Regions from separate parts of the Salinimicrobium aquimaris genome, predicted to be linked through region 1. Evidence: riboswitches for the same ligand, from Rfam matches in the RefSeq annotation. Region 1 holds a riboswitch; the other holds the start of a gene.
The links. Region 1 has a riboswitch for S-adenosylmethionine ahead of VR862_RS00950 (ATP-grasp domain-containing protein). Riboswitches for the same ligand answer to the same signal wherever they lie in the genome.
Positions count from the first base shown of each region.

Region 1 (3,114 bases):
TTTTTCATAGCATAGCTGTAGCCCGAATGTTGAAATAATTCGATATCATTCAGGTAATCTCCAAAGGCCAGAGTTTCCTCCTCCTTTATATTCATTTGCTGCTGAAGAGCTTTTAAAGCATTTCCTTTCTGGGCCTCTTTGTCATTGAAATCGATCCAGATCTTTCCGGAAAGTTTTACCTGTAACCGTTTTCCGAAATGCTGAAGGTGTGGCAGGGAATTTTCTTCGGCGCCGGCAAGGTCACAGACGGTGAGCTTCAGGATCACATCATCTTCGACCTGTAAAAGGTCTTCAACAACCTTGTACTTCTCGTAATGGTTAAGAAAGGGTTCCATAAATTCAGGATCTGTCTTCTCAATATAAGCCTGTTTCCTTCCGCAGAGGATCAAATACTTGTTATCGAGTTTTCTCACTGCTTTTATTACTTCATGAACCACTTTCCTTTCCATGGGCACAATGTGAAGTTGCCTGCCCTTGTACATTACAATGGCGCCATTCTCGGCCAGGTAAATAAGCTCATCCTTGACAGCATCCATTCGTTCCATGAGACTGTAGTACTGCCGGCCACTGGCAACAGCAAATTTTATTTCCTGCTCCTGTAGCTCCTTGAATATCTTTAGGAATTGCGGACTCACTTCATGCCGGCTGTTGAGCAAAGTGCCATCCATATCACTCACGATGAGCTTTATCTTTGAATAATCCATTATCATATTTCTAGGGCTCCAAATTTAAAATTAAGACTTCGGAAGAATTAATTACACACGTTAATTTTTTGGGAAGATCACTTTTAAATACTCAACAAATGCCGCTGAAGATCTTAAACTCCTGAAGGAAGTGAGGGCTAGCAACTGTTTATCAATGCTTTAAGAAAAAATTTTTTCTTTTGGAAAATCTTTTTTGGTGATCTCGAAGTTGCATTCTATTTTTGCTTCTTCAAATCAATAGTGAATTGATTTATAAAGAAGCGTGGAGAGACAGGCTCAATGATACGCTAGCAACCTGACCGAGTCAAGGTGCTAACTCCTGATCCAATTTTGGAGAATATAAATTAAACGATGATGAAAAATTCCATACCGGCAGACGCTATTCTGCATTTCAACACTTCCTTATACTGTTCGGCGACTTCAAGATCTTTTTGTTGCTGTTGTTGCTAGGAGCTTTTTAAACCGACTTTGCTCTTTCAGTTTTCGGACTGAATCCCTGTAATTTATTTGGCCTCGTTGAAGCCTTTTTTCCTTGTATCTATTGATTATGTACCCAATCCTGTTCCCGTTTCTCGGAAAGGCATTTGCAAATTATTGCCTAACAGCAACTTTCAGGTTTTCTCTCAAGCAGGAAACCAGTTGGAGAGAGAAATTATCCAGTGGCAAAAGCTGGATGTTTGTCCATTGCTGTAGATGGATTTCACTCCCTTAAAAATTCAAAAAAACTGTAATAATAATTATATCATGAGTCTTAATAACAATAATCCTAACCCCATAGCAGTCTATTACGAGCACCCGGACTGGTTTCGTCCTTTATTCAATGAACTGGAAAAACGCGAAATCCGGGTGGAGAAACAGAATGCTGCAGAACATCTTTTCAGAATTGCTGAAAAGGATTTCTCCTACGATGTTCTATTTAACCGAATGAGTCCATCGGCTTACCTGCGCAATAATGCACAGGCAATCTTTTATACCTCCAGCCTACTGGAATCACTTGAAAAGAAAGGCATAAAGGTGATCAATGGATCAAAAGCATGGAAGTATGAAATTTCGAAAGCCCTTCAATTGAATCTGCTGGAATCTCTTGGTCTCCCCTACCCAAAGGCAGTGGTGATCAATCATCCTTCCCAGGCGGTTTCTGCAAGTGAAGGTCTTCGGTTTCCAATTGTGGTCAAAGCCAACATAGGTGGTAGTGGAGCGGGAATCGTTAAATTCAATAGCCGGGAAGAACTGCAGCAGGCAGTAGCAGAAAATAACATTGATCTGGGACTTGACGCTACGGCCCTGGTTCAGGAATTTATTCCGGCGCGGGGTGGATCCATTCACCGGGTTGAAACTCTTGGAGGCAAATACCTCTATGGAATAAAAGTATACACCTCGGGCGAAAGCTTCAACCTTTGCCCGGCAGATATCTGCCAAACTACGACAGGGCAAGAATTAACAAGGAATGCGTGTGCTCTTGATGCGCCAAAAAATGGATTAAAGGTAGAAGCCTTTACTCCGTCCCAAGAGATCATTGAGCAAATTGAGCAAATCATCCAGGCCACGGGCATAGAAGTGGGTGGTATAGAATACATCATAGACGACAGAGATGGGCAACTTTATTATTATGATGTGAATGCGCTATCCAATTTCGTGGCAGATGCAACCAACGTCATAGGATTTGATCCCCATGAAAAACTGGTTGACTATATAGAAAAAGTCGCTAACCTTAAAAAAGAAGAAGTACTATGAAATACGGATATTGGTTACCGGTATTTGGAGGATGGTTGAGAAATGTTCCTAATGAGAACATGTCTATTTCCTGGGAATACATAAAGAACCTGGCGCAAAAAAGTGAAGACTGGGGATATAGCCTCTCTCTTATTGCCGAATTGTATTTGAATGATATCAAAGGGGAAGAGGCCCCATCTTTGGATGCGTGGTCTACTGCAGCTGCACTTGCTGCGGTAACAAGGGAGCTGGAGATCATGGTGGCGGTGAGACCCACTTATCATAATCCGGCCCTGCTTGCAAAGGCTGTCGCGAATCTGGAACACATAAGTAACGACAGGATCTCGTTAAATGTCGTTGCCTCCTGGTGGAAAGCAGAAGCAGAAAAGTATGGGATAGATTTCGACCAGCACGATGACAGATATGCCCGCACGGGAGAGTGGATAGAAGTGGTTAGCAAACTCTGGAAGGAAGATCACGTGACTTTTAACGGAAATTACTACCAGGTCCAGGATAATGTATTGCAGCCAAAACCTGCAAAAAAGCCATTCCTTTATGCCGGGGGAGAATCTGAAGCCGCTAAAACCATGATAAGCCGGCAGTGCGACGGCTATGTTATGCACGGCGATTCCCCTGCAGAAATTGGAAAGAGAATTGAAGACATGAAGCGGCGCAGAGAAGCTCTTGGTCTTCCTCC
Region 1 is NZ_JAYDZX010000001.1:206,496-209,609, reverse strand. Features, by position in the region: gene VR862_RS00955 (HAD family hydrolase) at 1-704, opposite strand, end outside; SAM riboswitch class I at 952-1,050, shown strand; gene VR862_RS00950 (ATP-grasp domain-containing protein) at 1,449-2,438, shown strand; gene VR862_RS00945 (LLM class flavin-dependent oxidoreductase) at 2,435-3,114, shown strand, end outside.

Region 2 (3,114 bases), 330 kb from region 1:
GGAGGCGCTCGGTGGCATCATCGCGGCGGTCAAGAATAACATCTTCCACATGCTCCAGCAGATCCTTAGGAATGTTATCATACACCTCCAGAAGTGCAGGATTTACAATCCCCATGTTCATTCCGGCTTTAATAGCGTGATACAGAAATACTGAATGCATAGCTTCCCGCACGGGATCATTTCCGCGGAAAGAAAAGGAAACATTGCTCACTCCCCCACTTAGGTTCACGTGTGGCAGATTTTCCTTGACCCAACGTGTGGCTTCAATGTAATCCACAGCATTACGCCGGTGTTCTTCCATACCTGTTCCTACAGGAAAAATATTGAGGTCGAGAATGATATCTTCTGGCGAAAAACCGGCTTTTTGAGTCAGCAGATCGTAAGAACGTTTCGCGATCTCAATACGACGCTCATAATTATCTGCCTGGCCAATTTCATCAAAGGCCATTACCACTACTGCCGCTCCATAGCGCCTTATCTTTTTTGCATGCACCAGGAATTCCTCTTCCCCTTCCTTGAGGCTTATTGAGTTCACCACACATTTCCCCTGGACTACCTGCAACCCGGCTTCGATGATCTCCCATTTGGAACTATCTATCATAACAGGGATACGGGCTATATCGGGCTCGGCCATTAACAGGTTCAGGAATTTCACCATAGCTTCCTTCCCGTCGATGAGCCCGTCGTCCATATTCACATCCAGGATCTGTGCTCCACCTTCCACCTGGTCACGGGCTACAGAAAGTGCTTCATCGTACTTCTCTTCCTTGATCAACCTCAGGAACTTTTTAGAACCGGCAACGTTAGTGCGCTCCCCTACGTTAATGAAATTAGAATTGGGGGTGATGACCAGGGGTTCGAGACCCGACAGCTTTAAATATCTCTGCTGCTTACCTTCCAAAAATGTGTTTTTTGATGTTCTTTTTTCTCCTGTCATTATACTTCAGTTTCAGGTTGGATCTCTTTCTTGAATTCCCGTGGCTTGTATTCTTTAGCTACTTCAGCAATGGCTTTGATGTGTTCGGGAGTTGTTCCGCAGCAACCTCCGAGGATATTTACAAGTCCGCGGGAAAGATACTCCCGGATCTGTGCAGCCATCTCCGTCGGGCTCTGGTCGTACTCCCCAAAAGCATTTGGCAACCCGGCATTGGGATAAGCAGACACTCCAAATCCGGAACTTTTAGCTAAAACCTCCAGGTGTGGCGTGAGCTGTTTTGCCCCCAGGGCACAATTAAAGCCCACGCTGAGCAAAGGAATGTGAGAAATGGAAATAAGGAAAGCTTCGGCAGTTTGCCCGCTCAAAGTGCGGCCCGAAGCATCTGTAATGGTTCCGCTTATCATTACCGGAATGTCGACATCCAGCTCCTCCTTAAGTTCTTCAATGGCAAAAAGAGCGGCCTTGGCATTTAAGGTGTCAAAAACCGTTTCTACAAGCAGCACATCTACTCCGCCATCGATCAATCCCTTTGCCTGCTCCTTATAGGCGGCAGCCAATTCTGTGAACGAGATCGCCCTGAAACCGGGATCATTAACATCTGGCGACATGCTCGCGGTTTTATTAGTGGGGCCGATAGCGCCTGCCACGAAGCGTGGTTTATCCGGGGTCTCAAAAGTGACATTTTGAGCCACTTCTTTGGCTATCCTGGCAGATTCATAGTTAAGTTCATAGACCAGCTCCTGCATCTGGTAGTCGGCCATAGCAATGGAAGTCGCCGAGAAGGTATTGGTTTCGACAATATCTGCACCCGCATCAAAGTACTTGCGATGGACAGCTGCAATTGCTGAAGGTTGAGTGAGGGAAAGCAGGTCGTTGTTTCCTTTGAGCGACACAGGCCAGTCGGCAAAACGTTTTCCGCGGAAATCTTCTTCGGTAAATTTATATTCCTGCAGCATGGTACCCATGGCACCGTCGAGGATCAGTATTTTTTCTGAGAGTAAGTCTTCTATTTTTGACATTGGTTTGCGCAATATGGCTATCAAAAAAGAAGTCGGGAAAGAATTCTTAGTTATCTATCCCCGAGTACTCGGGGTAGAACGTAGCACCTTCTCCTAAGGAGGGTTGCTAAGGTTTCACAGGGTCTAATCCCTCAACCTTTCTTGATAACTCGTTTATTAAAAAATGAACTTAGGCAAAGATATCTATAAAACCGGGAAATGCAAATGAAAAGAGAGACAAGAGACAAGAATCAAGAGACAAGAATCAAGAGACAAGAGACAAGAGACAAGAGACAAGAGTCAAGAGACAAGAGTCAAGAGTCAAGAGAAAATTTTTCTGGGATTTTAAGTTACTATCAATAGGTGGGTTAGAAACTTCACAAAAAGTTCTTCATTCAAAAAGTAAAATTTCTTGTTCAATATTTAAAAAAGCTTTTTATATTTGCACCCGCAATGGAGGAATGGCAGAGTGGTCGATTGCGGCAGTCTTGAAAACTGTTGAGGGTAACACCTCCGGGGGTTCGAATCCCTCTTCCTCCGCAGACTTTAAATGCTTCCCTGAAAGGGGAAGCATTTTTATTTTAAGGAAGGTTTAAACGCAGTTTGAAGACCTTTTCTCTAGCATGTCCTGCGAATCCTTAAATCAGCTTGGTTAGCAGTAGACTCGAGTCGAACAAAAGCAACACAAAACTTAGTCGGAATGACTACAGCATGAGCGAGATTCCTGGATGGGCGGACAAGGAACAGATCCGTAGCTACAAAAAACGCAGCAATCCCCCTCCAAAGGCTTCACAACTACTTCACAGTTTGAGCATTTATAAAAGAATTGGCAAGCATCTGCAGGCATTATTTCCTCCCTCGAAACCTTGCAATAGGGACAAGTAATTAACGATTTTAATATGGTCTTCATTGATTCATTTTTAAGGCATAGATGAAGTACTTATATTGCTTCAGGCTGGTGGTGCAAAAAATGTCCCATTTTTATAGTCTAGCTTTCAAAGGTGCGTACGCCCCGAAGTTTTTGCTAAAATTAACAAACATTCTTTCAGTATCCTCTAAATTCGATGGTCAAATAATGGAAAACTCCCGATAGTCATGGAAAACACTATTCTCCTTCTAGTAGGAGTTACTATCCTCGTATTGGTCCTTTTTGACTTCTTTTATACCACGCTTTCAGGA
Region 2 is NZ_JAYDZX010000001.1:540,017-543,130, forward strand. Features, by position in the region: gene metH (methionine synthase) at 1-937, opposite strand, end outside; gene VR862_RS02405 (homocysteine S-methyltransferase family protein) at 937-1,956, opposite strand; SAM riboswitch class I at 2,004-2,107, opposite strand; tRNA gene VR862_RS02410 (tRNA-Ser) at 2,391-2,475, shown strand; gene VR862_RS02415 (GDCCVxC domain-containing (seleno)protein) at 2,627-2,845, opposite strand; gene VR862_RS02420 (ion channel) at 3,031-3,114, shown strand, end outside.
Region 2: another riboswitch for S-adenosylmethionine. It lies ahead of VR862_RS02405 (homocysteine S-methyltransferase family protein); the one in region 1 lies ahead of VR862_RS00950 (ATP-grasp domain-containing protein).